DNA from 3 places in the Stutzerimonas sp. R40042 genome. Region 1 is predicted to be linked to each of the others. Evidence: predicted binding sites of a transcription regulator. Region 1 holds the regulator's gene; each other region holds the start of a gene.

What was found. Region 1 encodes FliA, which starts transcription of late flagellar genes. Its sites were predicted from a motif close to CTAAAGTTTNNNNNNNNNNNGCCGNTAA; they were not measured.
Region 2: the regulator FliA is predicted to act here: its motif matches at 2,285-2,312, upstream of OUY36_RS09685 (methyl-accepting chemotaxis protein).
Region 3: the regulator FliA is predicted to act here: its motif matches at 1,813-1,840, upstream of OUY36_RS11070 (methyl-accepting chemotaxis protein).

The regions. Positions count from the first base shown of each region.
Region 1 covers NZ_CP113258.1:2,932,425-2,937,252, reverse strand. Annotated here, with positions in the region: gene flhF (flagellar biosynthesis protein FlhF) at 1-1,083, shown strand, start outside; gene fleN (flagellar synthesis regulator FleN) at 1,175-2,002, shown strand; gene fliA (RNA polymerase sigma factor FliA) at 2,020-2,745, shown strand; gene OUY36_RS13785 (chemotaxis response regulator CheY) at 2,820-3,194, shown strand; gene OUY36_RS13780 (protein phosphatase CheZ) at 3,218-4,012, shown strand; gene OUY36_RS13775 (chemotaxis protein CheA) at 4,024-4,828, shown strand, end outside.
Region 2 covers NZ_CP113258.1:2,016,472-2,021,299, reverse strand. Annotated here, with positions in the region: gene acnA (aconitate hydratase AcnA) at 1-2,036, shown strand, start outside; gene OUY36_RS09685 (methyl-accepting chemotaxis protein) at 2,396-3,964, shown strand; gene OUY36_RS09680 (alpha/beta family hydrolase) at 4,015-4,701, opposite strand; gene ccoN (cytochrome-c oxidase, cbb3-type subunit I) at 4,764-4,828, shown strand, end outside.
Region 3 covers NZ_CP113258.1:2,322,416-2,327,243, reverse strand. Annotated here, with positions in the region: gene OUY36_RS11080 (VOC family protein) at 43-465, shown strand; gene galU (UTP--glucose-1-phosphate uridylyltransferase GalU) at 500-1,339, opposite strand; gene OUY36_RS11070 (methyl-accepting chemotaxis protein) at 1,945-3,564, shown strand; gene hemN (oxygen-independent coproporphyrinogen III oxidase) at 3,785-4,828, shown strand, end outside.

The DNA.
Region 1 (4,828 bases):
CGCCTGGCCAGTGCCCATGCCGAACTGAGCGCCGCGCCGCAGGCAAAGATGCAGGATCGTCAACTGCTTGACGAGAAGCCGGCCGCCGTGGCGCCGAGCGCTCAGCCCGAGCCGGCTGCCGCGCCGTCCGCCGCCGTCGATCCGCGCGCGATCGAGGCGATGTATTCTGAGCTGCACGGTCTGCGTGAGCTAATCGAGGTGCAGCTCGGCTCGATCGCCTGGGGGCAGGAGCAGAGCCGCCGTCCGCAGCAGGCCAGCCTCTGGCGTCGGCTGCAGCGCCTCGGCCTGCCGGCCGAACTGTCGCGCAGCCTGCTGGAAAAGGTCGCGACCATCAACGATCCGCGTCAGGCCTGGCGCATGGTGCTGGCCTATATGGCGCAGGCGATCAAGGTCAGCAAGCAGGAGCCGCTGGAAGAGGGCGGAGTGATTGCGCTGGTCGGCCCGGCCGGTGTTGGCAAGACCACCACCCTGGCCAAGCTCGCGGCCCGTTACGTACTCAAGTACGGCGCACAGAACATCGCCGTGGCGAGCATGGACAACTACCGGATCGGCGCGCAGGAGCAGCTCAAGACGCTTGGGCGTATCCTCGACGTACCGGTGCTGCAGATCGACCCGAGCCAGCCATTGAGCAAGACGCTGGCGCCGCTGGCCCGCAAGCGCGTGATCCTGATCGACACCGCCGGCCTGCCGGCCAGCGATCCGACCTTGCGCAAGCAGCTCGAAGCGCTGTCGGATCGCGGTGTGAAATCCAAGAACTATCTGGTGTTGGCGGCGACCAGCCAGAGTCAGGTACTCAAGGCGGCATGGCACAACTATCGTCGCTGCGGCCTGGCGGGTTGTATCCTGACCAAGCTGGACGAGGCAGGCAGCCTCGGCGATGTGCTCGGTCTCACGATCAGCCAGCATTTGCCGATAGCCTACCTCGCCGATGGCCCGCGGATTCCGGATGACCTGCATCTGCCCCGTAGCCACCAGCTGGTCAGCCGTGCGGTAAGCCTGCAATCAGGCGAGGAGCCGAGCGAAGAGGCCATGGCGGACATGTTCGCCGGGTTGTACAACGGCTCGTCACGGCGGGCCGGATGATCAAGCGAGTGCGGTACCAGAATGAACCAGATGCGTGCCATGCGGGCGCATCGCCGGCCGTATGGCCCCAGCAAGATATAGGCGTGTGAACATGGGTATGCATCCCGTACAGGTGATTGCGGTGACCGGCGGCAAGGGTGGCGTCGGCAAGACCAACGTGTCGGTCAATCTGGCGCTGGCGCTGGCCGATCTGGGCCGGCGTGTGGTGTTGCTCGACGCCGACCTGGGTCTGGCCAACGTCGACGTCCTGCTTGGCCTGACCAGCAAGCGAACCCTGGCCGATGTGATCGCCGGTGAGTGCGATCTGCGCGATGTGCTGATTCAGGGCCCCGGCGGTATCCGTATCGTGCCCGCGGCATCCGGGACGCAGAGCATGGTACAGCTGTCGTCCCTGCAGCATGCCGGTCTGATCCAGGCATTCAGTGAGCTGGGCGATGAGCTGGACGTGCTGATCATCGATACCGCGGCCGGTATTGGTGATTCGGTGGTCAGCTTCGTGCGTGCCGCGCAGGAAGTGCTGCTGGTCGTCACAGATGAACCCACGTCCATCACCGATGCCTATGCTCTGATCAAATTGCTCAACCGTGACTACGGCATCAGTCGTTTCCGGGTGTTGGCCAACATGGCGCATGCACCCCAGGAAGGTCGCAACCTGTTCGCCAAGCTGACCAAGGTCACCGAGCGTTTTCTCGATGTGGCGCTGCAGTATGTCGGCGCCGTGCCCTACGACGAGGCCGTACGCAAGGCGGTACAAAAGCAGCGTGCCGTCTATGAAGCCTATCCGCGCTCCAAATGCGCGCTGGCCTTCAAGGCCATTGCGCAGAAGATCGATACCTGGCCGTTGCCCGCTACCCCGCGCGGCCATCTCGAATTCTTCGTCGAGCGCCTCATCAGTCCCGCTTCAGAAAGCCACGAATGACAGGTGCCGGATCCGCTATGTATTACAGCAAGGCTCAGGCAAAGGATGCTCAATATCGCCTGATCGATCAGTACGCGCCGTTGGTCAAGCGTATCGCTTACCACCTTCTGGCGCGTCTGCCTGCGAGTGTGCAGGTGGACGACCTGATCCAGGCTGGAATGATCGGACTGCTGGAAGCAGCGAAGAAGTACGACGCCGGCAAGGGCGCCAGTTTTGAAACCTACGCCGGCATCCGCATCCGCGGCACCATGCTCGACGAGGTGCGCAAGGGCGATTGGGCGCCACGCTCGGTGCATCGCAACTCGCGCATGGTCAGCGAGGCGATCCGCGCCATCGAAGCGAAAACCGGTCGTGACGCTAAAGATCATGAAGTTGCGGCCGAACTTAAGCTTAGTCTCGATGAGTATTACAGCATCCTCGGCGATACCCTCGGCAGCCGACTGTTCAGCTTCGACGACCTGCTGCAGGAAGGCGAGCATGGCGAGCTGCAGGAGGATGCCGGCAGCACGCACCCCGAGCCTTTCCGCGATCTGGAGGACGAACGTTTCCAGTTGGCGCTGGCAGAAGCCATCGCCAACCTGCCGGAGCGCGAGAAGCTGGTGCTGTCGTTGTATTACGACGAAGAGCTGAACTTGAAGGAAATCGGTCAGGTGCTGGGAGTCAGCGAGTCGCGTGTGAGCCAGTTGCATAGCCAGTGTGCGGCGCGCCTGCGTGCGCGCCTCGGTGAATGGCGCGCCAATTGACGATTGTTTGCGGTATGACGTGCTCGGTTTGCTGAGGCATTTTGGGACTTACGGAGGTCGACTTGGACAAGAACATGAAAATCCTCATCGTCGATGACTTCTCGACGATGAGACGAATCATCAAGAACCTCTTGCGTGACCTGGGGTTCACCAACACCGCCGAAGCGGACGATGGCACCACCGCGCTGCCGATGCTCAAGAGCGGCAGCTTCGACTTTCTCGTCACCGACTGGAACATGCCGGGCATGAGCGGTATCGATCTGCTGCGTACCGTGCGTGCCGACGAGCGCCTCAAGCACCTGCCGGTGCTGATGGTCACTGCCGAAGCCAAGCGCGACCAGATCATCGAGGCGGCACAGGCCGGCGTAAACGGCTATGTGGTCAAGCCTTTCACTGCCCAGGTGCTCAAGGAGAAGATCGAGAAGATCTTCGAGCGCGTCAACGGCTGAAGCAGCAACGCCGCGAGGGCACTATGACGCAAGCAGATCAGAGCCTGGCAGAGTTCGAAGCGACTCTGAAGGCCAACGCCCCTAAGTTGATTGAAAGCCTGCAGCAGGGCCGCTTCGATGAAGCGACGCAGATGTTCAATGAACTCAGCCAGGCGCGTAATCACAGTCTCTATCAGGAAGTCGGCAAGCTCACCCGCGAGCTGCACAACGCCATCGTCAAACTCGAGATGGATACCTGTGCCACTGGCGGCGATCCGTCACCGATCACCGACGCGACCGATCGCCTGTCCTATGTGGTGGAGATGACCGAGAAGGCCGCCAACCGCACCATGGATCTGGTGGAGGAATCGGCGCCGCTGGTCAACTACGTTAGCTACGAGGCCCAGAGCCTGACGGCCGACTGGCAGCGATTCATGCGCCGCGAAATGGATGCTGAACAGTTCCGTGGGCTGGTCAAGCGCATCGACCAGTACCTCAAGCGCAGCATGAACGATGGTAGCCAGCTGTCGCAGAACCTCAGCGAAATCATGCTGGCCCAAGATTTCCAGGACCTGACCGGCCAGGTCATCAAGCGTGTCACCCGACTGATCACCGAGCTTGAAAGCAATCTGCTCAATCTCGTCCTGATGGCGGGGCAGGTCGACCGCGTGGCTGGCATCCAGCACGACCGTGATGCCATGCGCGCCGAGCAAGAGAAGAAAAAACAAGAAAAATCGCCTTCCAATGGTGAAGGTCCGCAGATGCATGCCGATATGCGTGAAGACGTCGTTTCCGGCCAGGACGATGTCGATGATCTGCTTTCAAGCCTGGGCTTTTAGGGGAAGTGAATATGAGCTTCGACGCCGATGAAGAAATTCTCCAGGACTTCCTGGTAGAGGCCGGCGAGATTCTCGAACTATTGTCCGAGCAACTCGTGGAGCTGGAAAGCAGCCCCGATGACATGGCGTTGCTCAATGCGATTTTTCGCGGGTTCCATACGGTCAAGGGCGGTGCGGGCTTTCTTCAGCTTCATGAGCTGGTGGAATGCTGCCACATTGCCGAAAACGTCTTCGACATCCTGCGCAAGGGTGAGCGTCGAGTCGATTCCGAACTGATGGACGTCGTTCTGCAGGCGCTCGACGCCGTGAACGCGATGTTCAGCCAGGTCCGTGAACGCGTCGAACCTACTCCTGCCTCGCCGGAACTGCTGGCCGCATTGGCCCGTCTGGCCGAGCCTGCATCCGACGACGAAGCACCTGCCGCCGCAGCGCCCCAGGCGATCGCCGAGCCTGTGAGCGAAGGCGCCGACAGCGATTTCGAGCAGCTGCTGGATGCGATCGAACCGCCCGCTGTCGAGCCGCTGGCATCCGCCGATACAGGCACCGTGGCTGACGAAATCACCGATGATGAGTTCGAGTCGTTGCTCGATCAGTTGCATGGCAAGGGCAAGTTCGAGCCGGCAACCACCGCAGCGACCACGCCGGCGGCTGCCGAGCCTGCGATTGCTAGTAGCGGGGCAGGCGCAAGCGACGAGATCACCGATGACGAGTTCGAAGCACTGCTCGATCAGCTGCACGGCAAGGGCAAATTCGAGCCGGCAACCACCGCAGCGCCCACGCCGGCGGCTGCCGAACCTGCAACGGCCAGTAGTGGGG
Region 2 (4,828 bases), 920 kb from region 1:
ACACCACCATGATCAATGGCCTCGGCGTGCTGGGCTGGGGCGTCGGTGGCATTGAGGCCGAAGCGGCGATGCTTGGCCAGCCCGTGTCGATGCTGATTCCCGAAGTGATCGGTTTCCGCCTGAGCGGCAAGCTCAACGAAGGCGTCACCGCGACCGATCTGGTGCTGACCGTGACGCAGATGCTGCGTAAGCACGGCGTGGTCGGGAAGTTCGTCGAATTCTACGGCCCGGGTCTGGATCACCTGCCGCTGGCCGACCGGGCGACCATCGGCAACATGGCACCCGAATACGGTGCCACCTGCGGCTTCTTCCCGGTCGATCAGATCACCATCGATTACCTGCGTCTGACCGGCCGCGACGAAGAGCGTATCGCGCTGGTCGAGGCCTACAGCAAAGCGCAAGGCATGTGGCGTGACAGCGACTCGCCGGACCCGGTGTTCACCGCCACGCTGGAACTCGATCTCAGCCAGGTACGCCCCTCGGTGGCCGGTCCCAAGCGTCCGCAGGATCGGGTCACCCTCGGCGACATCGGCGCCAACTTCGACCTGCTGCTGGAGACCGCTGGGCGCCAGGCTCAGGCGGATAGCGCGGTGCCGGTCGCAGGCGAAGACTTCCAGCTCAAGCATGGTGCAGTGGTGATCGCAGCGATCACCTCGTGCACCAATACCTCGAACCCGAACGTGCTGATGGCCGCCGGCCTGGTCGCCAAGAAGGCAGTGGAGCGCGGCCTCAAGCGTCAACCCTGGGTCAAGTCCTCACTGGCGCCCGGCTCCAAGGTGGTCACCGACTACCTCGAGCGGGCTGGGCTGACCCGCTATCTGGACCAGCTCGGCTTCAACCTGGTGGGCTACGGCTGCACCACCTGCATCGGCAACTCCGGGCCGCTGCCGGACGCCATCGGCCAGGCGATCACCGACAACGATCTGATCGTGTCGTCGGTGCTGTCCGGCAACCGCAACTTCGAAGGCCGCGTGCATCCGCTGGTCAAAGCCAACTGGCTGGCTTCGCCGCCGCTAGTGGTGGCCTTCGCCCTGGCCGGCACCACGCGAATCGACATGGATCGCGAACCGCTGGGCTACGACGGGCAGAACCAGCCGGTGTATTTGAAGGACATCTGGCCAAGCAGCACCGAAATCGCCGAAGCGGTGGCACGCATCGACGGCGAGATGTTCCGCAGCCGCTATGCCGACGTATTCAGCGGTGACGAGCACTGGCAGAAAATCCCGGTCAGCGCCGGCGACACCTATCAGTGGAACGCCGGCTCCAGCTATGTGCAGAACCCGCCCTACTTCAAAGATATCGGCCAGCCCCCGACGCCGCCTGCGGATGTCGAGAACGCGCGAATACTCGCCCTGTTCGGCGATTCCATCACCACCGACCACATTTCACCCGCAGGCAATATCAAGGCCAGCTCTCCAGCCGGCCTGTATCTGCAATCGCTGGGCGTGGCGCCGGATGACTTCAACTCCTACGGCTCGCGCCGCGGCAATCATGAAGTGATGATGCGCGGCACCTTCGCCAATATCCGTATCAAGAACGAGATGCTCGGCGGCGAGGAAGGCGGCAACACGCTGTATCAGCCGAGCGGTGAAAAGCTCTCGATCTACGACGCCGCCATGCGCTACCAGGCCGAAGGCGTGCCGCTGGTGGTAATCGCCGGCAAGGAGTACGGCACCGGCTCCAGCCGTGACTGGGCCGCCAAGGGCACCAACCTGCTCGGCGTCAAGGCGGTCATCGCCGAAAGCTTCGAGCGCATTCACCGCTCCAACCTCATCGGCATGGGCGTGCTGGCATTGCAGTTCGTCGGCGAGCAGACGCGCCAATCGCTGGGCCTCAATGGCACGGAGAAGCTGTCGATCCGAGGGCTCGGCGCGGACATCAAGCCTCGCCAGCTGCTTACCGTAGACGTCGAGCGAGCTGACGGCTCGCGTGATTCGTTCCAGGTGCTAAGCCGGATCGACACGCTGAACGAGGTCCAGTACTTCAAGGCTGGTGGCATCCTGCACTACGTATTGCGCCAGCTGATCGGCAGCTGAGCGCAAAAAGAAAAAACGCCGGTGCGAAGTCCTTTCGCACCGGCGTCAGCCACTCCCTTGGCATCGAATCTCCAGCCGCCTGGGCCTCCATGCACGGGTCCGGCTCCCTGAACTGGTCGCCGCTGCCTCCCTCGAGAGCAGCGTCCGGACATGCACCGACATTGCCGAAAAAGCATTGCAGAAAGATTAAGCCCCGACGTCCGCCAGTCGCCTGTATCGACAAAGCTGATCCTCGAATCAGCTTTCCGCTCAAGATCGCCACGCTACGGCCGACCCATTGGTCAGCCTGAGACCGAATTAAAACGATAAAGGTCAGGTGTGCCATTCCGAGAACACTTCTATGCCAGGCGTGAAAGTAGATGCGTAACAACCAGCCCGTAACCCAGCGTGAGTATGCCTTCCCCGATCAGCAGCGCCTCATCTCGACCACCGACCTGAAAGGCCAGATAACCTACTGCAACGACATCTTCGCCGAAGTCAGCGGTTTCACTCGCGACGAACTGATTCGAGCACCACACAATCTGGTGCGCCATCCCGATGTGCCGCCCGCGGTGTTCGAACACATGTGGGCGACCCTCAAGCAGGGCAAGCCGTGGATGGGGATCGTGAAAAACCGGCGCAAGACCGGTGATCACTACTGGGTCAACGCCTATGTCACGCCGATCCTGGATCAGCAACGCCAGGTAACCGGCTACGAATCCGTGCGAACCAAGCCGAGCCGCGAGCAGGTCCAACGGGCCGAAGCGCTATATGCTCGACTGAACGCGGGCAAGAGCGGTGTGCCCCGCCGCAATAATTGGCTTCCGGTATTGAAGAAATGGCTGCCGTTCATTCTCGTCAGCCAGGTCGGCTTTTTGGTAGGCGCTTCCTTTGATCACGCGATGGGATTCGTCGCGGCCGCGCTGCTGTCCGTTCCGCTCGGGCTTGCCGGGCTGCATTGGCAACAGCGCGGTCTGCGGCGCCTGATGCAGCTTGCCCAAGAGACCACCAGCGACCCGCTTATCGCCTGCATGTACACCGACAGCCGAGGCGTCGAGGCCCAGCTGGAAATGGCGATGCTCAGCCAGCAGGCGCACCTGAAGACCTGCCTGACCCGCCTGCAGGACACAGCGGTGCAGCTGCAGGGACAGGCCAAACAGGCCGATTCCCTGGCGCAGAATTGCGCCAACGGCTTGGCCCAGCAACATCAGGAAACCGAGCAGGTGGCCACGGCGATCAATGAGATGGCCGCAACGACGCAGGAAGTGGCCAGCAACGTCGCGCTGGCAGCCGACGCCACGCGTGAAGCCAGCCGGCTGACCGTTCACGGGCGCGAAGTCACCGCAGACACCCGCAAGGCGATTCAGCAGCTATCGGAATCGGTCAGCAAAGCCGGCGAGTCGGTCAACCAGCTGGCAAGCGACAGCGAGGCCATCGGCAGCGTGGTCGATGTGATCAAGAGCATCGCCGACCAGACCAACCTGCTCGCGCTCAACGCTGCAATCGAGGCCGCACGAGCCGGTGACAGCGGCCGCGGCTTCGCGGTGGTCGCCGATGAGGTGCGTCAGCTGGCGCAACGTACCGCGGCAGCCACCGGCGAAATCCACCAGCTGATCGAGAAGCTGCAATCGCAAGCTCAGCATGCGGTGTCGACGACCGAGCAGGGCCGTGTGCATGCGGCCCGTGGCGTCGAGCAGATGATCCAGGCAGACCAGGCCCTGAGTGGAATCAACGAGGCGATGGGCAACATCATCGACATGACCACCCAGATCGCCTCCGCCACCGAAGAGCAGAGCGCAGTGGCCGAGGAGATCAGCCAGAACGTCAGCACCATCGCCCGCCTGGCCGATCAGACGTCCGGCGACGCGCGCAGCTCGGCATTGCTCAGCGAAGCGCTGACCGCAACGGCCGAAGGCCAGTATTCGCTGGTCGAGCGCTTCAACCGCTGAACGGGTAACCCGCCCGGTCAGCCAGTTGGGCGGCCGACCGGGCCTGAAGCCTAGGCCAAGCCTCGCAGAAACGTCGCCACCGCCGTGACTGCGGCGTCCATGTGCTGATCATGCGTCAGCCCGGAACGCTTCAGCGGCTTGAGATCGTGGTCGGCGGCGGCCAGCCAGTGCAAGCTGATGGCAGCTGACAGCGGGTACTGCTCGACTGTCGCGCGGTTACCCAGCGCATCACGCTCGCCCTGGACGATCAACGTAGGCGTGAGCAATTTCTCCAGGTGGGCGGTGCGCGTTTTTTCCGGCTTTCCGGCCGGGTAAAACGGATAGCCCAGACACACCAGACCGTCGACACCCAGCTCGTCGGCCAGCAGGCTGGCCATTCGCCCGCCCATGGACTTGCCACCGATGACCAGCAGTCCTGTGGCCTGCTGTCGCACCTCGGCATGGACCTCCCGCCACTGAGCCAGCAGCTGCGCCTGCGGGCTGGGTGGTCTTTTGCTCGCGCCCAGGCGCCGCGCGGCCATATAGGCGAACTCGAAGCGGCATACCGCAACCCCGCGTGCGGCAAGGCGTACGGCTACTTCCTCCATGAACGGACTGTCCATCGGTGCCCCGGCGCCATGCGCCAGAATCAGGCTCACCCAGGCTTCATCCTGCGGCCGGTTCCACCTGACGAGATACCCTTTGTCACTTTGTGTGTATTGACCCGCGTCAATACCGGCAGATTGCCCTTTCCCCATCCTTGCCCCGCTTTCTATTAGAAAGAAAAAACTGCTCATTACCCGTGGATGGAAGCCCATACATGAACACAGCAACCAGTACCGCCTACAGCTACAAGGTGGTCCGCCAATTCGCCATCATGACGGT
Region 3 (4,828 bases), 610 kb from region 1:
CATAACCCAGGCTTCTGACCCGATTCACCGAAGGAGTGCCGCATGCGCCCTACCCTGACTCACCTGGCTCTGCATGTGCCCGATCTGGACGCCTGCATTGCGTTCTACGCACGCTTTTGTGGCATGCGGGTGTTCCACGAGCGGCCCGGCAAAGGGTCGCGCATCGTCTGGATGGCCGAGCCCGGCAAGGAGAGCGAGTTCATCTTCGTGATCATGCCTGGCGGCGCGGATCGCGCGTTGGCAGCGAACGACTACAGCCATTTCGGCTTCGCGATGGCCAGTCGAGAGGAGGTCGATGCGGTCGCCGAGTTGGCGCGCGAGGACGGTTGCCTGATCTGGGAACCGCGCGACGAGCCGTATCCGGTGGGTTACTACTGCGGCGTGCGCGACCCTGCGGGCAACTATGTCGAATTCAGCTATGGGCAGCCGCTCGGGCCGGGTGCCGAAGCGTTGCCGGCACCCTGAAACGAACGGGCCACCCTGAGGTGGCCCGATGGGTTCAGAACGCCTTACCGGTCAGGTAGAAGTTCTGGTAGCAGAAGTTGGTCGCCTCGATGTATCCCTCGGCGCTACCGCAGTCGAAACGCTGACCCTTGAATTTGTAGGCCAGCACGCAACCATCCTGCGCCTGCTTCATCAGCGCATCGGTGATCTGGATCTCGCCGCCCTTGCCCGGTTCGGTCTGTTCGATCAGATCGAAGATGTCCGGCGTCAGGATGTAGCGACCAATGATCGCCAGGTTCGACGGAGCGTCCTCCGGCTTAGGCTTCTCCACCATGTGGCTGACGCGGAAGATATCGTCGCGGATCATTTCACCGGCGATCACGCCGTACTTGCTGGTTTCCTCCGGCGGTACTTCCTGGATCGCGACGATGGAACAGCGGAACTGGTTGTACAGCTTGACCATCTGCGCCAGTACTGGATCGCCGTCCAGGTTGATGCACAGGTCGTCCGCCAGCACCACGGCGAACGGCTCGTCACCGATCAGCGGGCGGCCGCTGAGGATGGCATGGCCCAGGCCTTTCATTTCCACCTGGCGGGTATAGGAAAAGCTGCACTCGTCGATCAGGCGCCGAATACCGACCAGGTATTTTTCCTTGTCGGTGTTGCGGATCTGATGTTCGAGCTCATAGCTGATATCGAAGTGGTCTTCCAGCGAGCGCTTGCCGCGTCCGGTAACCATGGCGATCTGCGTGAGCCCTGCAGCAAGCGCTTCCTCGACCCCGTACTGGATCAGAGGCTTGTTCACCACCGGCAGCATTTCCTTGGGCATGGCTTTGGTTGCAGGAAGAAAACGTGTGCCATATCCGGCAGCAGGAAAAAGGCATTTCTTGATCATGTGAGTCCTTGAAATAAAGGTTCCAGTCGATGCACTGCCATCGAGAACAGCAGCTGCCTTGCGGTGTCATCCGGCCATGCCGGCGTAGAGCCTACGACCATCGTTTTCTATCGGGGTTCGCAGCGAACTCGGTTGCTGATGCAGATAGTGTGCCTGCGCTACGCGGGGTCACTTCGCCGTCTCGGCGGCGGCCACGCTAATGGCGGTCTGACATTCTGTAAAGTCACCGGATAGTGTTTTTTCACGCCTCCTTCGCGCCCGTCGTCGCCGTCATACAACTCCTATATGCATAGCTGTCGCTCATTACACTTTTGTAGCAGTCATCAGCGTAACCAGGCCGTTCGACTTATGACCTGAGTCAGGGAAATGTGCAATTGCACCGTTGTCGGTCGGCCGTTTCGCTCGATCGTGCCGGAAAAGCAATACCATAGTCGCGCCCTGTAATGGCGCATAGCTATTACCCACCTCGGATCTTCAAGAATCCCGGTAAGTCGCCGATACGAGCTTCAGATTGCTCAGTTCGTTGCTGCGTCGTCGTGGGAAACCAATAAAACAATAGTGCAGTGGCAGTTACCTTCCGCGTGGCAGTAGTACTAAGGAAAACCATGAACAACTCCGCCCCTCGACAAATGTCCGTGCAGACAAAGATCAACCTGGCGCTGGTGCTGGTGCTGGTGGCAATCATGTCTGCCTCGCTGTTCTTCTCTGCCAGTACCGAAAAGCGCCTGGTGCTCCAGGTTGTCGAGCAGCAGACCAAGGATGCCGCCGACTCCTATTTCGATAGCATCAACACCATGATGCTCACCGGCACCATGGCGCAGCGTGAAGTGCTGCGGAACAAGATCCTCGCGCGTCCGGGTGTTATCGATGCGCGCATCATTCGCGGCGATGAGGTCACCAAGGTATTCGGGCCGGGATATGACCACCAGGCGCCTGTCGATGCCCTGGACCGCCGCGCCTTGGGCGGCGAGGAGATCATCGAGGTCAACGAGCAGAACGGCGGCCGTGTGCTGACGGTGATCAACCCGATCCTGGCGCACGCCGACTACCGGGGCACCAACTGCCTGACTTGCCACCAGGTCGGCGAGAACACGGTAATGGGCGCAGTGCGCATCAGCTACGACCTCAAGGCACTCGACCAGGAAGTGGATCGCAACATCATGATCAGCGGCGGGATTCAGCTGCTCCTGCTGTTCATCGGCGTGGTGGTGATGTGCCTGACCGTGCGCCACGTAATCATTCGCCGCATCACTGCCATGCGCCACACCATGAATACCATGGCCGAGGATGAAGACCTCAGCCGCAGCGTCGAAGTGGGTGCGAAGGACGAGATCGGCGCGATGGGCGATGCCTTCAACCGCATGATCGGCAAGTTCCGCCATAGCCTTGAGGCTGTCGCGGGCGTTACCCACCAGCTCAGCGATGTCTCCGGGCGGGTCTCCCATGTGGCAGAGAAAACCCTGGCCGCCGTCAACGAGCAGCGCAACGAAACCGACATGGTCGCCTCGGCGATGAATGAAATGAGCGCAACGGTTCAGGAGGTCGCGCGCAACGCCAGTCAGACTGCAAGCGCGTCCACCGGAGCGGATACCGAGTCCAAGGCCGGCGTGAAGGTGGCGACCGAAGCGCTCGACGGTATCGAAGTGCTGATCGCCGAGATCGAGAAGGCGGCTCAAGTAATCCAGCGCGTCGAGAGCGACAGCGCCAGCATCGACATGGTGCTCGGCGTGATTAACGGCATTGCCGAGCAGACCAACCTGCTGGCGCTGAACGCCGCAATCGAAGCTGCCCGCGCCGGCGAGCAGGGCCGTGGCTTTGCGGTGGTGGCTGACGAGGTGCGCACCCTCGCCTCGCGCACGCAGAAGTCTACCGAGGAAATCCAGGCGATGATCGAGCAGCTGCAAGGCGGCGTGCGCAATGCCGTACAGGCAATGAAGGAAGCGCAGCTGCGCGCGCGCTCCGGCTCGGAATGCGTCGAGAAGGCTGCACAGAGCCTGGGCGTGATCGCCGACGAAGTGGGCACCATCAACGAGATGAACACCCAGATCGCCACAGCCGCCGAACAACAGAGCGCTGTCGCCGAAGAGATCAATCGCAACATCACCACCATCAGCCGCATCGCCGACACCACGTCGGCCGACGCGACGCAGACCTCGGAGATCAGCGAAGAGCTGGTGCGCCTGGCCACCGAACTGAATCGTCTGGTCGGCCAGTTCAAGCTCTGAACACGAGCGCGAGGCCGACCATGGCCTCGCTCCCTTGGCGTCTGTTATTCCGGACCCGCCCAACGGCGCGGTCCGGGACGCTATTCTTGATCTGAGACAGTCGGCGCGCAGGCGCGAATCGTCCATAATCCGCGCCCATGATCTGCCTGAGCCGGACACACCCAAGGGTGACACCGCGTTCCGCACCGACTCCGAATTCAACCCTTAGGTGAAACGAACAATGGACCAACTGCCGAGCTTCAACCGGGCCCTGGTCGAGAAATACGACCGTCCCGGTCCGCGCTACACCTCCTACCCCACTGCCCCGCAGTTCCATCAGGCCTTCGCCGAGGACGACTACCGCGCTGCCGCTGCGCGCAGCAATCAGGCGCAGCCGCCCAAGCCGCTGTCGGTGTACATCCACATCCCGTTCTGCAAGAGCCTGTGCTACTACTGCGCCTGCAACAAGATCATCACCCACAAGACCGAGCGCGCCGTCGAGTACCTCGAGTACCTCAAGCGCGAGATCGCAATGCAGGGCGCGCTGTTCGACCGCTCACGCAAGCTGACGCAGCTGCACCTGGGCGGCGGCACACCGACCTATTTCACCAGCGAGCAGCTGGCCGACCTGATGGCGAGCCTGCATCAGGCGTTCAACATGGATGACAGCGACAGCCACGAGTTCTCCCTTGAGGTGGACCCGCGGACCGTCACCCCGGAGCAGATCCATGGCTTGCGCAAGCTCGGCTTCAACCGCCTGAGCTTCGGCGTGCAGGACTTCGACGAGCAGGTGCAGATCGCCGTCAACCGCATCCAGACTGAAGAGCAGACCCGCGAACTGGTTCAGGCCGCCCGTGACGCCCGCTTCAAGTCGGTCAGCGTCGACCTGATCTACGGCCTGCCGCTGCAGACCGTGGCCAGTTTCGATGCCACGCTGAGCAAGATCATCGACATCCGCCCGGACCGCATCGCCGCCTACAGCTACGCGCACCTGCCGGATCTGGTGCGCGCGCAGAAGCTGATTCGCCCCGAAGACATGCCGCCGCCCGAGCGCAAACTGGAACTGCTGGAGCTGACCATTCAGCGCCTGACCGCTGCTGGCTACGTCTACATCGGCATGGACCACTTCTCGCTACCCGAGGACGAGCTGACCCTGGCCCGCGCCAACGGCACGCTGCAGCGCAACTTCCAGGGCTACTCCACCCATGCCGACTGCGACCTGATCGGGCTGGGCATTTCCTCCATCGGCAAGGTCGCCGACAGCTACAGCCAGAACGTCAAGGAG